3 regions of the Arthrobacter sp. UYP4 genome follow, and region 3 is predicted to be linked to each of the others. Evidence: predicted binding sites of a transcription regulator. Region 3 holds the regulator's gene; each other region holds the start of a gene.
The links. The regulator HrcA, encoded in region 3, represses chaperone genes, less so after heat shock. The targets are predictions, from matches to a motif close to TTNGCACTCGNNNNNNNCGAGTGCNAA.
Positions count from the first base shown of each region.

Region 1: the regulator HrcA is predicted to act here: its motif matches at 4,327-4,353, upstream of groL (chaperonin GroEL).
Region 2: the regulator HrcA is predicted to act here: its motif matches at 1,592-1,618, upstream of groES (co-chaperone GroES).

Region 1 is NZ_JBXAVU010000002.1:761,491-767,692, reverse strand. Features, by position in the region: gene AC0Z9V_RS12175 (threonine/serine exporter family protein) at 1-1,566, shown strand, start outside; gene AC0Z9V_RS12170 (uracil-DNA glycosylase) at 1,563-2,411, opposite strand; gene AC0Z9V_RS12165 (DUF3263 domain-containing protein) at 2,534-2,827, shown strand; gene AC0Z9V_RS12160 (LytR C-terminal domain-containing protein) at 2,870-3,484, shown strand; gene AC0Z9V_RS12155 (TM2 domain-containing protein) at 3,506-4,174, opposite strand; gene groL (chaperonin GroEL) at 4,513-6,147, shown strand.
Region 2 is NZ_JBXAVU010000001.1:1,271,571-1,277,772, reverse strand. Features, by position in the region: gene AC0Z9V_RS05890 (ABC transporter permease) at 1-454, opposite strand, end outside; gene AC0Z9V_RS05885 (siderophore ABC transporter substrate-binding protein) at 487-1,431, opposite strand; gene groES (co-chaperone GroES) at 1,758-2,054, shown strand; gene groL (chaperonin GroEL) at 2,128-3,744, shown strand; gene AC0Z9V_RS05870 (ribonuclease J) at 4,061-5,695, opposite strand; gene AC0Z9V_RS05865 (acyltransferase family protein) at 5,997-6,202, shown strand, end outside.
Region 3 is NZ_JBXAVU010000001.1:542,166-548,367, forward strand. Features, by position in the region: gene AC0Z9V_RS02510 (PhoH family protein) at 1-61, opposite strand, end outside; gene AC0Z9V_RS02515 (GerMN domain-containing protein) at 465-1,460, shown strand; gene AC0Z9V_RS02520 (16S rRNA (uracil(1498)-N(3))-methyltransferase) at 1,475-2,242, opposite strand; gene dnaJ (molecular chaperone DnaJ) at 2,245-3,375, opposite strand; gene hrcA (heat-inducible transcriptional repressor HrcA) at 3,480-4,493, opposite strand; gene AC0Z9V_RS02535 (DUF3097 domain-containing protein) at 4,658-5,509, shown strand; gene AC0Z9V_RS02540 (DUF4870 domain-containing protein) at 5,588-6,004, shown strand; gene hemW (radical SAM family heme chaperone HemW) at 6,115-6,202, opposite strand, start outside.

The sequences.
Region 1 (6,202 bases), on a different contig from region 3:
GCCGCCGGCAGGGGCAGTGGCAGGAAGCCGCCGAGGGGCGGCCCCACGCCGTCCAGGCGCCCCGCGGAACCGAGGCCCCAACGCCAGGGCCGCCAGCGGCAGCAGGTCACGAGGCCCGCGGACGCGCTGCCCACGACACCGCAGAGCGTGCCGCCGTCGGTCCGGTCCAATGCCGCCGCCCGGAGCATGCTCCGACGCCTGGTGCAGGGCGAGGCCCCGCCCACGCAGGCGATGAGCATCGTCGAGCGCCTGGCCGGCAGTCCCTACGCGAATCCGATGATCCAGGCGGGCGGCCCCGACGCCAGTGCCCGCAAGGCCCTCGACTTCGCGCTCAACCTGGCCGAGACCATGTTCCGCTACGGGGCGGGTGCCCTGGAGGTCGAGACGAGCATCATCGCGGTCACCGCGGCTTTCGGCCTCGACTCCATCGAGGTGGACATCACCAACCAGTCGGTGGTCATCAACTACTCGGCGCGGGACCAGACGCCGACGACGGTCCTGCGGGTGGTCCGCTCCTGGACGAACAACTACGCGGGCCTCACGGCCATCCACCGTCTCGTGTCCGACATCGCCGACGGTGGCGTCTCCCGGACGGAGGCCGCCCACCGACTCGACGAGATCACGCACCGGCCCAAGCCGTTCCCACGCTGGATGGTGACGGCGGCCTTCGGTATCTTCTCGGCGGCCATCGTGGCCTTCGTCGGCGGGACCCTGCTCGGATCGCTGATCGGCTTCATCAGCTGCATCCTCGTGGACCTGGTCAGCCGCAAGCTCGGCGAATGGCGCGTCCCGGAGTTCTTCGCCGTGGCCACCTCCGCCGCGCTGGTGACCCTGATCGCGATGCTGTTCTGGTGGCTCGAGGTGCCGATCGCCCCGGCGCTCGTGGTGGTGGGCGGGATCCTCCTGCTGCTGCCCACGGGCAGGCTCGTCTCCGCGACGCAGGACGCGATCAACGGCTTCCCGGTCACGGCCGCGGGCCGGTTCCTCTCGGCGATCCTCGTCTTCGCCGCGCTGGTGGCGGGCATCGCCGTCGCCCTCGTGGCGGGCACCGCGCTCGGCATCCCCGAGCTCGAGGTCCTCGACTCGTCGGGCAGCCAGTACCCGTGGCCCGTGGTCGCGGTGCTCACCTTCATCGCGGTGGCCATGATCTGCATCGCCGAGCAGACCGACGTGAAGCTCGTGATACCGACGTCGCTCGTCGCCGTCGCGGGGTACCTCCTGATGATCAGCGCGATGACCGCCGGCGCGGGCTACCGCCTCGCACCGGCCCTCGCCGCCATCCTCATCGGCGCCCTCTCCCGCGTCGTCGCGCTCCGCCTGGGCGCCCCGCAGCTCGTCGTCGCCGTACCCGCCGTCCTCTTCCTGTACCCGGGGCTGACCATCTTCCGCTCCATGTACATGCTGACCATCGACTCCGAGGTGGTGTCCGACGGCGCCCTCGGACTCTTCAACGCGCTGACCGTCGTGCTGGCGATCGCCGCGGGTGTCGTCCTCGGCGACAACCTGGCCAGGCCCTTCACCCGCAAGCTCAGCTCGAACGAGCGCCAGCGGAACCGGCGGCGCTAGCCGTCCACTCCCGGTGTGGGCGCATCCCGATCCGACCCGCCGCTGGCCGCGGTCCGGGACCACTCGATCGGCGCGGCGCCCTGCTGGGCGAGGAGCTCGTTGACGCGGCTGAACGGCCGTGAGCCGAAGAACCCCCGGGACGCCGACAGCGGGCTGGGGTGCGCGGACTCCACGGTTGGCGTCGGCCCGAGCAGCGGCTTCAGGCGGAGCGCGTCCTTGCCCCAGAGGATGGCCACGAGCGGACCGCCGCGGGCCACGAGGGCCCGTATCGCCGCGTCCGTCACGTGCTCCCAGCCGAGCCCGCGGTGCGAGGCGGTCTCGCCGGCACGCACCGTCAGCACCCGGTTGAGGAGCAGGACGCCCTGCTCGGCCCACCCCGACAGGTCACCGGTCGCAGGCGGAGCGGTGCCGGTGTCCGAGGCCAGTTCACGGTAGATGTTCGCGAGGCTGCGGGGGATGGGACGCGTCGCGGGATCGACGGCGAAGCTCAGGCCCACGGCGTGGCCGACGGTCGGGTACGGGTCCTGCCCGACGATGACGACGCGCACGCTGTCCAGCGGCGTGGAGAACGCCCGGAGGATGGAGGGCGCATCGGGCAGCACGCGCAGCCCGCGGTCGAGGTCCGCCGCAAGGGCTTCGGCCAGCCGGTGGAGGACCGGTTCGACGGGCGCGAGCGCTGACGCCCAATCGGCCGGCACGAGGTCCGCGATGCCGGCGGGCGCCGCGAACGGGAAGACCGATGCGTTCGGCGACGGTCCCGGGTTACCGGAGCCCGCCGCGCGGGACGGCCCCGCATCGGAAGGAGTGTCGGGCAGGTCGAAGAGCGCGTCGTCGTCGTGCGTCATGGACCCATTCTCGCCCGGCTCTCGGGGACGCACTCCCCGAATGACACACGTGTAATTCCCTACTACCATGGAAAGACGGTCGTGCGAGGGAACGGAAGGTGGTAGTGGACATGGCGGAGCCGATGCGGCAGCCGGACGACTCCCCCTCCGGGCAGGAGGCCAGGCTGGCCCTGGGAGACCGCGAGCAGCGCATGCTGGCGCTTGAGCGCGAGTGGTGGAAGTACTCCGGCGCGAAGGAGCAGGCCATCCGCGACCTGTTCAACCTGTCTGCCACGCACTACTACCAGGCGCTCAACGCCCTGATCGACACGGAGGCCGCGCTCGCGCACGACCCCATGCTCGTGAAGCGGTTGCGTCGACTGCGGTCCACCCGCCAGAAGGCACGGTCCGCACGCCGCCTCGGCGCGGACATCTAGTACTGCCCGCGACACTCGACGAGCGAAGGACCCTCCTCTTCCATGACTGACCACCCGCGGGACGAGTTCGACGCCGTCCCCGAGGCTTCCGCGCGGCAGGGTGTCCACCGGGAGAGGTTGGTGCCGGCCGGCTCGAGCGGGCTGGCCCTCAAGATCACCGTGGGGGTCCTGGCGCTGCTGATCGGTCTCGGCGCCTATTTCATCCTTCCCCGGCTCGGCTTCCCGGGGGGATCGGACGCGGCGTCGGGTCCGGCGCCGGCCACGAGCGGGGCTGCCGACGCGACGGCGGCGCCGACGGGGAGCGCCTCGGACGATCCCGAGGACGGGGCGACGGACGAACCGGACGCGGGTGCGTCCCCGGATGCGGAAGCGACCGACGGGACCGACCGGGCACAGACCGTGAACGTGCTCAACGCCACGGGGGCTCCGGGACTCGCTTCCGTGGCGGCCGGGAGGCTCGCCGCCGAGGGCTGGACCTCGGCGATCCCGGGGAACTGGGCCGGAGCCCCGGTCGACTCCTCGGTGGTCTTCTACAACGGTGAGGCCCAACGGTCCGACGCCGAGGCGGTGGCCGCGGACCTCGGGATCACCGACCTGGTCGACACCCCGTCGGTCTCGCCCGACATCTCCGTGGTCCTCGGACCCGAATTCCAGTGATCCGCTGCAGGGCCGGAGCCATCAGTCCTTGAGGGGGATACCCTGAGCGTCCCGCCGGAACTGCCCGGATCCGACGAGGATCAGGATGCCCTCGACGAGGCCCCAGATGCCCGCCGCGATGGCGCTCAGCCCGAAGGTGAAGACCGCCCCGACGGTCGACATGAGGACCAGGACGACGCCGATCGTCGTGTAGCCGAGATAGAACCTGTGGACGCCGAGCGACCCGAGCAGGATCCCCAGGACCCCGGCGATCACCCGTGACTTCTGCGGACCGTACGGCTGTCCGTAGGGCCCCTGGCCGTAGCCGCCCTGCAGGTAGCCGCCCTGCGCGTAGGGCCCCTGGGACGGACCGGGCCGGCCGTAGCCGCCGGAAGCGTAAGGGTCCTGGCCCGGGCCTGGCCCGCCGTAGCCACCGGAAGGAGGGCCGGCCTGGGGGTACGGCGCCTGGGCGTACGGGTCCTGCGCGTACTGGTTCGGACCGGAGGGCCCCTGCGCATACGTTCCCGGCTGGCGGGGGTCCTGGCCGGACGGCTGCTGCGGGAAGGATGCCTGCCCCTCCGGGAACGGCTGCTCGCCGTCGGGCACACGGTGGGGCGCTGGACCAGGGCCGAGGGGGCCGCCGCCGTCGGGGTTCGGGGTGCCGCGCTCGTCGGGCTTCCCGGAGTCAGGACCGCTTGCTGGCGTGGACACTGTGCCTCCCGTTGGTTGGTGTGCGCCCAATCTATGCCCTCGGCGGAATCCGCGCTATGGCGTGCGGCGGTGCCGTACTCCAGCCGTCCTGCAAGGGGGTGCGGAGGGCTCGGGCAGGTTGCACTCGCACGGTGGGAGTGCTAATTATTGAGTTAGCACTCGCGCGCGCAGACTGCTAAGACTGCGCGTGGTGGGTGAAGCAGGCAAACCTCTGTGGTGGGGGTGGGGCTTCGAGCGTGAAAGAGATCGTTCAGGCGCTGCCCGGCCGTCGCGGGCACCACACGCAGGCAAGCATTCATGTGCTGAAATGCAACCGTCCCGAAAGGACCTAAGCCGTTATGGCCAAGATCATTTCTTTTGATGAAGAGGCCCGCCGCGGCCTCGAGCGGGGTCTGAACATCCTCGCTGACGCCGTCAAGGTGACGCTCGGCCCCCGTGGCCGCAACGTCGTGCTCGAGAAGAAGTGGGGCGCCCCCACCATCACGAACGACGGCGTGTCCATCGCCAAGGAGATCGAGCTCGACGACCCGTTCGAGAAGATCGGCGCCGAACTCGTCAAGGAGGTCGCCAAGAAGACGGACGACGTCGCAGGCGACGGAACCACCACCGCCACCGTGCTCGCCCAGGCCCTCGTCAAGGAAGGCCTGCGCAACGTCGCGGCCGGCGCCGACCCCCTGAGCCTCAAGCGCGGCATCGAGAAGGCCGTCAAGGCCGTCACCGACGAGCTGCTCGCTTCCGCGAAGGAGATCGAGACCAAGGAGCAGATCGCTGCCACGGCCTCCATCTCCGCCGGGGACAAGCAGATCGGTGACCTGATCGCCGAGGCCCTCGACAAGGTGGGCAAGGAAGGCGTCATCACCGTCGAGGAGTCGAACACCTTCGGCCTCGAACTGGAACTCACCGAGGGTATGCGCTTCGACAAGGGCTACATCTCGGGCTACTTCGTCACCGACGCCGAGCGCCAGGAGACGGTCCTCGAGGATCCCTACATCCTGATCGTCAACTCGAAGATCAGCAACGTGAAGGACCTCGTCGCCGTCCTCGAGAAGGTCATGCAGTCCGGTAAGCCGCTGCTGATCATCGCCGAGGACATCGAAGGCGAAGCCCTCGCGACCCTCGTGGTCAACAAGATCCGCGGCACCTTCAAGTCCGTGGCCGTCAAGGCCCCCGGCTTCGGTGACCGCCGCAAGGCCCAGCTCGCCGACATCGCCATCCTCACCGGTGGCCAGGTCATCGCCGAGGAGGTCGGCCTCAAGCTCGAGACCGCCACCCTCGACCTGCTGGGTACCGCCCGCAAGGTCGTCGTGACCAAGGACGAGACCACGATCGTCGAGGGAGCCGGCGACGCCGACGCCATCGCCGGTCGCGTGGCCCAGATCCGCGCCGAGATCGAGAACTCCGATTCCGACTACGACCGCGAGAAGCTACAGGAGCGCCTGGCCAAGCTGGCCGGTGGCGTTGCAGTCATCAAGGCCGGTGCCGCCACGGAGGTCGAGCTCAAGGAGCGCAAGCACCGCATCGAGGACGCCGTCCGCAACGCGAAGGCAGCCGTCGAGGAAGGCATCGTCGCCGGTGGTGGCGTGGCCCTCATCCAGGCCGGAGCCAAGGCGTTCGCCAACCTGGAACTCTCGGGTGACGAGGCGACGGGCGCGAACATCGTCCGCGTCGCGATCGACGCACCGCTCAAGCAGATCGCCTTCAATGCCGGCCTCGAGCCCGGCGTCGTCGTCGACAAGGTCCGCGGACTGCCCGCCGGCCACGGCCTGAACGCTGCTACCGGCGTGTACGAGGACCTCCTCGCCGCAGGCGTCAACGACCCCGTGAAGGTCACGCGCTCGGCCCTGCAGAACGCAGCGTCGATCGCCGGCCTGTTCCTCACCACCGAGGCCGTCGTGGCCGACAAGCCGGAGAAGGCAGCTCCTGCCGGCGGCGGCGACGACATGGGTGGCATGGGCGGGATGGGCGGCTTCTAGCCCCCGCCGGCGCTCCACCGCGCACGCCCGAACGAGAAGGGTGGCACTCCCGAGG
Region 2 (6,202 bases), 730 kb from region 3:
TGTTCCGCAGCGGGATGCGCCGCAGGACGGCCAGGAAGAGTGCGGTCCCGGCCACAGCGAAGATGGCCGCGATTCCCATCTTCGCCACGATCGGCGCACCGGGCAGGAGCAGCGTGGCGACGAGGATCCCGGCCGTGGCCGATTCCACCGTGCCGACGGTGGAGGGCTCCACGAACCGGTTGCGGGCCATGAGCTGCAGGATGAAGCCGGCCACGCTGAGGGCGACGCCTGCCAGGATGATCGCCAGCGTGCGGGGGACCCGGCTCACCAGGAAGGTCTGCCAGACATCGGGGTCGCCGCCCAGCAGGTCGGCGGGGGAGACCTCCGAGACTCCGACGAAGAGGCTGAGGACGGCAAGCAGCAGCACGGCTCCGCCGGCCGGCCAGAGGGCCGGCGATCGGGTGGAGCCGTGCTGCTGTGCGGCCCGCTGGGGCCGGAGGGAGAGTGCTGCCATGGGGGCGCCGGCCGTGGGTACGGCGGAGCGGATCAGGCCGCGACGGCCTCGTGGACGGCGGAGACCATGGCGTCGAGGTTGTTCAGGCCGTAGCCGATCAGGTACCAGCTCGCGGAGTCGAGGTAGGTGATGGCGTCGTTCTTCGCTGCGTCGGTCCCGTTGACGAGTTCGTTGTCCAGGACGGCGGATCCGGCCGCGCCTGCCTCGCCGACGGCGGCGTCCCGGTCGATGACGAACAGGTGGGCCGGGTTGACCTCGGCGATGTATTCGAAGGAGACGGCCTCGCCGTGCGTGCCTTCGTTCTTCACCGCGGCTGCGGGCTCGACGCCGAGCACGTCGTGGATGAGGCCGAAGCGGGACCCGGTGCCGTAGGCGGTGACCTCGCCCGCGCTGGTCAGCAGGATCAGGCCGTCGCCGGCGGATGCTGCCGCTTCCTTCGTCTCGGCGATCCGGGTGTCGAGCGCGTCCAGGCGCTCGGCGACCTCGTCCTCGGCGCCGAAGATGCGGCCGAGGGATTCGGTGTGCCCGGTGAAGCTCGCGATGGGATCGGTCGCGTCCACGCTGAGGTCGATGGTCGGCGCGATCTCCGAGAGTTCGCCGTAGGAGTCCGCGACGCGCCCCGAGATGATGATCAGGTCCGGTGCGGCGGCGGCGATGGCCTCGAAGTCGGGCTCCTTCATGGACCCGATGTTCGTGGTGTCGCCGCCCTCGTAGGCCGAGAGCTGCTCGGGCAGCGTGCCCTGCGGGACGCCTGCGACGTCGACGCCGAGTGCGTCCAGCGTGTCCAGTGCGCCGAGGTCGAACGTGAAGACGGTCTCGGGGTCCACGGGCACCTCGGTGGTTCCCTGTGCGTGCTCGATCGAGACGGTCGAGGCCGCTGCCGGCTCGTCGGCAGCTTCGGAGGAACCACCGCAGGCCGTCAGGGCGAGGGTGGCCGCAGCTGCTGCGGAAAGGACGGCGAGGCGCACGTGTGCCATGGGATGAACTCCGAGTGGAAGGGGCCGGCCCGGCCCGATGTCGTAGAAGTAAGGGGTGCCTTACCTTCACGAATCTAGAGGGAAGCTCGGGAATTACGCAACCGAAGCATGCCCTATTCGGAGTGACGTCGGTCACCATTTCGCCTCCGGCCTGTCAACGCTGGCACTCGCCTTGACCGAGTGCCAGCCCTTGCATACAGTCGGAGTTGGCACTCGCTCCCTGCGGGTGCTAATCCCGAGGGAAGCGTTCGCCGGCACCGCGACGACGGTTCACGCCAACCCGACGGCCTACATTCCATTGGTAACGAACGCAAAGGAGAGCCCGAGTGTCGGTCTCTATTAAGCCTCTTGAGGATCGCATTGTTGTCCGCCCCCTCGAAGCGGAGCAGACCACTGCTTCCGGCCTCGTCATCCCGGACACGGCCAAGGAGAAGCCCCAGGAGGGCGAGGTCGTAGCAGTCGGACCGGGTCGCGTCGACGACAACGGCAACCGCGTCCCCGTCGACGTCGCCGAGGGCGACATCGTCATCTACTCGAAGTACGGCGGAACCGAAGTCAAGCACGGAGGCCAGGAATACCTGGTGCTGTCCGCCCGCGACGTCCTCGCCGTCGTCGTCAAGTAGTACCCCGATTGGAAAGCCCCGGCCCGCAGTGGCCGGGGTTTTTCTCGCTGCACAAGCCTGAAAGGAATCAACAATGGCAAAGCAGTTGGAATTCAACGACGCCGCCCGCCGTGCCCTCGAGGCCGGCGTGGACAAGCTCGCGAACACCGTCAAGGTGACGCTGGGCCCCCGCGGACGCAACGTCGTGCTCGACAAGAAGTGGGGCGCCCCCACGATCACGAACGACGGCGTCACGATCGCCCGTGAGGTCGAGCTCGACGACCCCTACGAGAACCTCGGCGCGCAGCTGGCCAAGGAAGTCGCCACCAAGACGAACGACGTCGCCGGTGACGGAACCACCACCGCCACCGTCCTCGCGCAGGCACTGGTCAAGGAAGGCCTCCGCAACGTGGCCGCCGGAGCCGCACCCGGCCAGCTCAAGCACGGCATCGAGGTCTCGGTCGAGGCCGTCGCCAAGCGCCTCCTGGAGAACGCCCGCGAGGTCGTGGGCCAGCAGACCGCCAGCGTCGCGTCCATCTCCGCCCAGAGCACCGAGGTCGGAGACCTCCTCGCCGAGGCGTTCGACAAGGTCGGCAAGGATGGTGTGATCACCATCGAGGAGTCCTCCACCACGCAGACCGAGCTCGTCCTCACCGAGGGCATGCAGTTCGACAAGGGCTACCTCTCGCCCTACTTCGTGACCGATGCCGAGCGCCAGGAAGCCGTCCTCGAGGATGCGCTCATCCTGATCAACTCCGGCAAGATCTCCTCGCTGCAGGAGTTCCTCCCGCTGCTCGAGAAGGCCCTGCAGGCCGGCAAGCCGCTCTTCATCATCGCCGAGGACATCGAGGGCGAAGCGCTCTCCACCCTCGTGGTCAACAAGATCCGCGGCACCCTGAACGTCGTCGCCGTCAAGGCCCCGGGGTTCGGTGACCGCCGCAAGGCCATGATGCAGGACATCGCCACCCTCACCGGTGCGCAGGTCGTCTCGCCGGACCTCGGCCTCAAGCTGGACCAGGTGGGCCTCGAGGTGCTCGGCTCCGCACGCCGCATCACCGTGACCAAGGACGCCACCACCATCGTCGACGGCACCGGCAGCGAGTCCGACGTCGCCGACCGCGTGGCGCAGATCCGCGCCGAGGTGGAGCGCACCGACTCCGACTGGGACCGTGAGAAACTCCAGGAGCGCCTCGCGAAGCTCGCCGGCGGCATCGGCGTCATCAAGGTCGGCGCTGCCACCGAGGTCGAGCTCAAGGAGAAGAAGCACCGCATCGAGGACGCCGTGTCCTCGACGCGTGCAGCCCTCGAAGAGGGCATCGTCGCCGGCGGCGGTTCCGCGCTGGTGCACGCCGGCAAGGCACTCGACACCGATCCCGACGTCCTCGCACTCGAGGGCGACGCGGCGACCGCCGTCGGACTCGTCCGCCGCGCCCTCGCCCAGCCGCTGCGCTGGATCGCCGAGAACGCCGGACACGAGGGCTATGTCGTCGTCGCGAAGGTCTCCGACCTCGAGGTCGGGAACGGCTTCAACGCCGCGACCGGCGAGTACGAGGACCTCGTGGAGGCGGGCATCATCGACCCGGTGAAGGTGACGCGCTCCGCACTGCGCAACGCCGCCTCCATCGCGGCGCTGGTGCTCACCACCGAGACCCTCGTGGTCGAGAAGCCCGAGGAGTCCGACGGCGAAGAGGGCCACGGCCACTCGCACTAGGACGCCTGGGCCCCGAGCCCGTCCCGTTCGACAGCAGCACCCCGGCTCCTCCGAGCCGGGGTGCTGCTGTGTGTCAGCGGGCCCGTGGCGCCTCGGTGTCGACGGGAGTCCCCATCGATCGGCCCGCGCCGGTGGGAATGCTCGGACATGCCCACCGGAGGGCCGTGATCAGTGGGCCGGTCCGCACAGCAGGACGTTCGGCGGTCGCTGTCGGGCACGGACGGTCGGCGGGCTCTGTCGGGCGCTGTCGGGCGGCCGGACGACGAAGGCCCCAGTACTCCTGGGAGTACCGGGGCCTTCGGGGTGCTGCTGGGGATCAGGCGTCGACGACGATCGCCGAGACCACGGGCTGGCGGTTGTAGTACCGGCGCATCCAGTTCGCCGTGGCCCGCTCGATGATGTCCTCCGGGTCCTGGCGGCGGCCGCCCTGGCGGTTGGAGGCGGAGTCCCGCAGTGCCTTCTCGACGGCGGCGCCCGCCTTGTCGAGGTCCTCGTCGGAGCAGGAGAAGCCCTTGGTGAAGAACTCCGGCGCCTCGACGATGTCCCCGTTGTCGGGATCGATGATCGCGAGGACCGTGACGACACCCTCCTCGGCCAGGCGGCGGCGCTCACGGAGGTCCTCCTCGGTGATCCCGCCGACGCTGTCGCCGTCGACGAAGACGAGACCGGCCTCCACCTTGCCCGAGAGCGTGGCGCGACCGCGCACGAGGTCGACCGTCACGCCGTCCTGGGCGATGACCACGTTGCGGGGGTCGACGCCGGTGGCGACGGCGATCTCCGAGTTCGCCCGCAGGTGGCGCCATTCGCCGTGCACCGGCATGACGTTGCGCGGCTTGACGATGTTGTAGCAGTACGCGAGCTCACCGGCGCTGGCGTGCCCGGAGACGTGCACCTTGGCGTTGCCCTTGTGCACCACGTTGGCGCCGATCTCGGTCAGCGCGTTGATGATGCCGTAGATGGCGTTCTCGTTGCCCGGGATGAGGGAACTGGCCAGCAGCACCGTGTCACCCTCGCTGATGCGGATGGCGTGGTCCTTGTTGGCCATGCGCGAGAGGGCCGCCATCGGCTCCCCCTGCGAGCCGGTGCAGATGAGGACCACCTTGTGGTCGTCGCTGCGCTCGAGCTTCTTGAAGTCCACGAGCAGGCCCTGCGGGATGTTGAGGTAGCCGAGGTCCGCCGCGATGGTCATGTTGCGCACCATCGAGCGGCCCACGAACGCCACCTTGCGGCGGTGCTGGTGTGCGGTGTCGATGATCTGCTGGATGCGGTGGATGTGGCTCGCGAAGCTCGAGACGATGATGCGGCGGGGGGCGGTGCGGAAGACCGCGTCGATCGCCGGCGCGAGATCCTTCTCCGAGGTCGTGAACCCGGGGACGTCGGCGTTGGTGGAGTCCGTGAGGAACAGGTCCACGCCCTCGGCGCCCAGGCGTGCGAAGGCGCCGAGGTCGGTGATGCGGCGGTCCAGGGGGAACTGGTCCATCTTGAAGTCGCCTGTGTGCAGCACCATGCCGGCCGCGGTGCGGATGGCGACGGCGAGGCTGTCCGGGATGGAGTGGTTCACGGCGACGAACTCGAGGTCGAAGCCGCCCATGGTCCGACGGTCGCCCTCCTTGACCTGCACCGTCTTCGGGGTGATGCGGTGCTCCTTGAGCTTCGCCTCGATGAAGGCGAGCGTGAGCCGCGAGCCGACCAGGGGGATGTCCGCGCGTTCCTTGAGCAGGTACGGGACGGCGCCGATGTGGTCCTCGTGCCCGTGCGTGAGCACGACGGCGACGACGTCGTCGAGCCGGTCCCGGATGTAGGAGAAATCGGGCAGGATGACGTTGACGCCGGGCTGGTGCTCCTCGGGGAACAGGACACCGCAGTCCACGATCAGCAGCTTGCCCTCGAACTCGAAGACGGTCATGTTTCTGCCGATCTCACCGATACCACCGAGAGCGACGATGCGCATGGCTCCCTTGGCCAGTTCCCGTGGTGCTTTCAGTGCGGCAGGTCTCTTATTCACAGATCAGTTATCTCTCGTTCATGCGGGGGCGGGGCGGCGGCCCTCGGACGTATGTCGGGGCCGGCAGACCCGGCGATTCCGTTCGGGTGGTCCCCGGCGTTCCCGGGGAGATACTCCTTCTAGGGTACGTGCTACGCGGGCGACCGGACGGATCGGGCTCCCCGGGCACCGGCATCGCCGAAGATCACGAAACGGTAAACTGGGATTTTGCGTCCGCCCGATCCCCAGGCCTCCGAGGAGGAACAGCATGGTTACCGCCTCGCAGTCCCCGCCGTCCGTGGCCCTCGGGGAGCAGCCGGCCCGCCCGGATGAGCGCCGGTTCCGGCCGGAGGTCCAGGGACTCCGGGCGCTGGCCGTCGGCATGGTGGTCGTCTACCACGTGTGGCTCGGGCGGGTGTCGGGGGGTGTGGACGTCTTCCTGCTCGTCTCCGCCTTCCTCCTCACCGTCACGTT
Region 3 (6,202 bases):
CGAAGACGAAGGTCCTGGTGTCCAGTCCTGCCGCATTGATGCCTGTTGAAGATTCGCTCATAGCTCGGCCGTCCGGCCTCTGATCGCCCCTCGCTGGAGTAGTCGTCCTGATGATCTGGTCCTGTCGTGCTCTCGCAGCAGGAATGCCAATGTTACGGCATCCCCCTTTTGTCAACAGGAGCGGGACCGCCTTGATTCCCTCGGGGTCGACGGCGGCGAACGCTGCCGAGCCGCACTCGGCTTTCGTCGCGAATCGGCAACGGCTTCGTATCGATCGGGTTTCAGTCCTGCCACCCGCCCGTATTCGTGGCGGGGCGTTCCCTGCGTTGTGCCAAGCTGAATCAGGTCCGGCAGGACCACCGCAAGCGGCCGGCGCCTCGTCCGACAGGGGCGTCCCCCGGCCGGGACACGGACATTCCACCGATAGACCCGCGCACCAGTGCGCCCGACGGAAGGGGGCCGGCATGAACGAGCAGGACCCCCTGAGGAAGAACCGGCTGGGGCTGCGAAGCATGCTCCTGGTCTCCGGCGGGGTGCTCGTCGCCAGCAGCGTGTACCTCCTCCCCAACGTCGGCCCGAACCAGGGCGGCGCGCCGACCACGTCCCTTCCGGCACCCCTGCAGCCGACGTCGTCCGCAGGGGAGACCGGTGCGTCCCCGACCGCGCCGGCGGTCCGGAGCGAGGGCGCGGCAGCCGGGCCCGCCGACGCGGTCCAGCCCCTCCTCCCGGTCTACTGGCTCGGCGACGTCGACGGCAGCGACAAGCTGTTCCGCGAATTCCTGGTGGCACCGGCCGAAGGCTCCGGAGATCCGATCGCCGACGCCGTGCAGCTCATGACCTCGGGGCGGCCGCTCGACCCCGACTACCGCTCCCCGTGGCGGGCCGCGTCGAACGTGACGTCCTCGATCTCCACGAAGAACGTCATCACGCTCGACATCTCCTCGGACGCCGTCTCGGAGGGACTCGGCGAGGACGAGGCCCGCCTCGCCCTCCAGCAACTGGTCTACACGGCGACCGCGGCGGCGTCCGACGCCGGCCTCATCACCGGGGGCGAGGCCAGCTCGGTGGTCGTACTCGTGGACGGGACGGCCGGCTACCGCGCCTTCGACGCCGTCGACCTCGACGGCGAGTGGACCCGGGACCCCGCCAACCTCGCTCCGGTGTGGATCATCGACCCGCAGGAGGATGTCGAGGCCGACACCGCGGGCCTCACGATCCACGGGGTGGGACCGGCCGCCGAGCAGTCCCTGGACTGGCGGATCGACCGCAGCATCGACGGCTCCGAGGACGGCGACGCCGCCCTCTTCCGGGACGGCTCCGTGGACATGGCCCCGCAGGACGGCGCACCCGGGGCGTTCTCCTTCTCGGTCACCCTTCCACCGGGCCGCTACGAGATCACGGTGTCCGCGCCCTCGGACGCGACCAGCGCCGCGGATTCGAAGACCGTCGTCGTCCGATAGCCGCGCCTCCCGCCCTACCAGCGACCGAGCAGGTGGTTCAGCAGCACGAGTGCGGCCGGACCGGCCGAGGACGACCGCAGGACGTGCGGACCCAGGCGGGCCGTGCTCGCACCGGCGGTCCGCAGTCTGGCCAGCTCGGTGTCACTGATGCCGCCCTCCGGGCCGACCACCACGGCGGTCGACGTCGGGACGTCGAGGGCGCCTGAGGTGCGCAGCTCCGACACCTGCTCGGCGAGAGACACCTCGGCGTCCTCGTGGAGGACGACGATCCGATCCACCGTCGACGCCCAGGCCACCAGTCGCGGCGTGTCGAGCACGCCATGGACGGTCGGGACGAACGAGCGGCGTGACTGCTTCGAGGCGGCGGCCACGAGCGAGGTCCACTTCTGCCGGCCCTTCTCCTCCTTGTCCCCGCGCCAGCGGACGATGCTGCGTTCGGCATGCCAGGGGACGACGGCGTCGACGCCGAGTTCGGTGGCCGCTTCCACGGCCTGCTCGTCGCGGCCGCCCTTCGCGAGGGCCTGGACGAGCACCAGGCGGTGCCGGGGCGCCGGATCCTGCCCTGCGCTCTCCACCGTCAGCTCCACGGTCCCGGCCCCGACCGCCGAGACCAGCCCGCGGAGCCGGTAGCCCGCACCGTCGGAGACGTCGATGCGCTCACCGGCCGTGAGCCGCCGGACCGTCGCGGCGTGGCGCCCCTCGTCACCGCCGAGGACGAACACGGCACCGGGCGCTGCGGACCGGACTGCCTCACCCGGTCCGAAGAAGAGGGGTCGCGTCATGGTCAGCGGTTCCCGAGACGCTCCCGCAGGCGCGCGAACACGCCCGAACCGCTGCTGGCCAGCTGTCCGTCCGTGTACTCCTCGTTGCGCAGTTCCGCGAGCTTGCGGAGGAGTTCCTCCTGCTGGTGGTCGACGTTCCGGGGCGTCTCGACATTGAGGTGGACCCGCAGGTCCCCCCTGCCCTGGTTCCGCAGGTGCGTGACGCCGAGGCCGCGCAGGGTGAGGATCTCGCCGGACTGCGTGCCCGGCTTGATGACCAGCTCCTGGTCGCCGTCGTAGGTGTCCAGGTGGACCGTGGTACCGAGCGCCGCAGCCGTCATCGGGACACTCAGCGTCACGTGCAGGTCGTCGCCGTCACGCAGGAAGGTCGCATTCGTCTCGACCCGGATCTCAACGTAGAGATCGCCCTGGGGTCCGCCGGCGATGCCGGCCTCGCCCTGTCCGGCCAGCTGGATGCGCGTGCCCGTACCGACCCCGGCGGGGACCTTGATGGTGAGGGTGCGGCGGGCGCGGATGCGCCCCTCGCCGCTGCACTCGTGGCACGGGCTGGGGATGACCGTGCCGTACCCCTGGCAGGTGCCGCAGGGCGCGCTCGTCATGACCTGGCCGAGGATCGAGCGCACGGCCCGCTGGACCTGGCCCGAACCACCGCAGATGTCGCAGGTGCGGGGCGAGGTGCCGGGCTGGCAGCACGTGCCGTCGCAGGTGGGGCACACCTCCGCGGTGTCCACCTCGATCTTCTTGTTCGTGCCGAAGACGGCATCCTTCAGGTCGATGCGCACGTTGATGAGCGCGTCCTGCCCGCGACGCGCCCGCGAAGGAGCACCCGGCTGCTGGCCGCCTCCGCCGAAGAAGGTCTCGAAGATGTCCTGGAAGGCGAAGCCCGAGCCCGAGTAGCCCGAGCCGTAGCCGTTGTCGGTCCCGTTCTCGTTGCCCGTCGTGTCGTAGACCCGCCGCTTCTGGGGATCCGACAGGACCTCGTAGGCGTGACTGACGCGCTTGAACTCCTCCGACGCGTCCTCACCGGGGTTCACGTCCGGGTGGAGCTTCCGCGCGAGCTTGCGGTACGCCTTCTTGATTTCCTCCCCGGTCGCACCCTGCGCCACACCGAGGACCTCATAGTGATTACTCACTCGTGCACATCACTTCCTGTTGGAGACTTCTGTCTTGTGCTCGCCGGCCGGGCCGGCGGAATACTGCCCGGATCGCGGGATACCGCCCGGATCAGGGCCGGAGGCTATTCCTCGAGGATCCTCGAGAGATAGCGGGCGACGGCGCGCACCGCGGCCATCGTCGTCGGATAGTCCATCCGGGTGGGTCCGAGGATGCCGAGCTTCGCACCGGCATCCGGGCCGTAGCCCGTCGCGACCACGGAGGCCTCCGACAGGCCCCCGTAGGGGTTCTCGCTGCCGATCCTCACCGAGATCCCCCGCGCGTCGTACTCCATCTCGGACAGGAGACGGAGCATCACCACCTGCTCCTCCAGCGCCTCGAGGATGGGCCCGATGCTCAGCGGGAAGTCGCCCGTGGACCGCGCGAGGTTCGCGGTACCCGCCAGCAGGATACGGTCGTCACGGCCGAGTCCCGCGAGCTGCTCGAGCGCCCTTCCGATGGTACTCCCGTGGGCCCGCAGTGCAGGAGGAAGCTGCGAGGCCGCGACCGCGAGCTCGCCGGGCAGGGCGGAGAGCTTCACACCCGACACCGCGGAGAGGATCCGCTGCTTCAGCTCCGCCAGCTCGGCCTCCTGGAGATCGGCGTGCGTCCGGACGATCCGTTGCTGGACCGTGCCGTTCGTCGCGATCAGGACCACGAGGATCTGCTGCGGCGCGAGCAGCACGAATTCGATGTGGCGCACCGAGGCCCCACCGACCCGGGGGAACTGCACCACGGCCACCTGGTTGGTGAGCTGCGCCAGCAGCCGGACCGTCCGGTCCATCACGTCGTCGAGGTCCTCCGCTCCTTCGAGCAGCGTCTGGATGGCCTTCTTCTCCGGCGCGGAGAGGGGCTTAACCTCCGAGATGCGATCCACGAAGAGCCGATAGCCCTTGTCCGTGGGGATCCGGCCCGAACTCGTGTGGGGTGCGGCGATCAGGCCCTCCTCCTCGAGGACGGCCATGTCGTTACGGATGGTGGCGGACGAGACACCGAGCTGGTGGCGGTCGACGAGGGCCTTGGAGCCGACGGGCTCCCGCGAATGGACGTAGTCCTCGACGATCGCCCGGAGGACCTCCAGGCGTCGTGGTTCACTCACTTCGATGTCACCTCCGGGTTCCACACTCGCTTCCCGGGCGGCCGGAGGCGATTAGCACTCGACACACCCAAGTGCCAAGTCTAGTACGTCCGGGCCGATTGTTAGCATTGGGAACCCGGGCTGCGGCAGACCGCCGGTGCCCTCGCGGGAAGGACGGGCTCGGCATGGACCACGGCTGGGGGGCACAGGACATCTCGACGCCCAGGAGGGTCGCGCTGCCCGATGTGCCCGTCGAGAAGGACATGGTCCTCGAGGACGTCCAGAGCGGTTTCGTGGGCGCCGTGATCCGCGTCGAGAAGTCCGGCGGGCTGCACGTGATGGTCCTCGAGGATCGCCGCGGCAAGCACCGCACGTTCCGGCTGGGCCATGGCTTCCTCCTCGACGGCGCACCCGTGCACGTCGTCGCACCCGTCGCGCGGACGGCGCCCGCGTCCCTGCGTACCGCCTCCGGGTCCGTGCGGGTCGAGGGTGCACGGGCGAGGACGGCCCGGGCCAGCAGGATCTGGGTGGAGGGGAAGCACGACGCCGAACTGGTCGAGAAGGTCTGGGGCGACGACCTCCGGCTCGAGGGCATCGTCGTCGAGCCGTTGCACGGTGTCGACGACCTCGAGGGAGCCGTCCGGGACTTCGGCCCCGGCCCGAACCGCCGGCTGGGGATCCTCGTCGACCACCTGCTGCCCGGCACCAAGGAGTCCCGCATCGCCCAGCAGGCGATGACCGTGCCCGGCGCCCGCAGCCACGTCCTGATCGTGGGCCACCCCTACGTCGATGTGTGGCAGGCCGTGAAGCCGGCAGCCCTCGGGCTCGAGGCCTGGCCCGTGGTCCCCCGCCACCAGGACTGGAAGACGGGCATCCTCGCCGGCCTGGGCTGGCCCCACGCCGACCAGGCCGCGATCGCCCACGGGTGGAGGCGCATCCTCGCGGGGGTCAGCACCTACGCGGATCTGGAGCCCTCGCTGCTGGGCCGCGTCGAGGAGGTCATCGACTTCCTGACCGCTCCGGCAGGTCCCGCCTGAGCGGTCGGCGCCCGACCACCACGTATCCTTGGAGCACGATCCGGGGGAAATGTTCCGCCGCCAGCAAAGGAATCGAAGTTGCCCAACACCGCCGACCACCAGCACCACGGACGGGGCGAGTCCCAGTCCGCGTTCGAAGGAACGCCGGCCAACGCCCTTCCACTGACCGCGTCGGAGGACCGCCAGTTCGCCACCCTGGCACACTTCGGCGGCATCCTGGGATTCATCCCGTCCCTGCTGATCTTCCTCATCTTCAAGGACAGGGGCCCCTTCACCGCGCAGGAGTCCAAGGAGGCACTGAACTTCACGCTGCCGCCGACGATCCTCGCGCTGGTCGCCTGGCTCCTGTCGCTGGTGCCGGTCATCGGCGGGATCTTCGCCGTCGTGAACGCCCTCATCTGGGTCACGATCACCATCTTCTCGGTCAACGCCGGCATCCAGGTCAACCGCGGGCGACCCTACCGGTACCCGCTGAACCTGCGCCTCGTCCGCTGACCACCCGGGCGCCGCATCCGCCGGTCCCGGTCATGGGTCTCCCGATCCACCGACGGCGCGCCCGGCCGTCATCAGCGGTCCCGGCCCGCGCCGCCCGCACGACCGTGCGGTCAGTCCGGCAGCAGTCTCCGCACGACCGCGTCCGCGAGCAGCCTGCCCTGGAAGGTCAGGACGACGCGGCCCGCGAAAGCTGCGGCA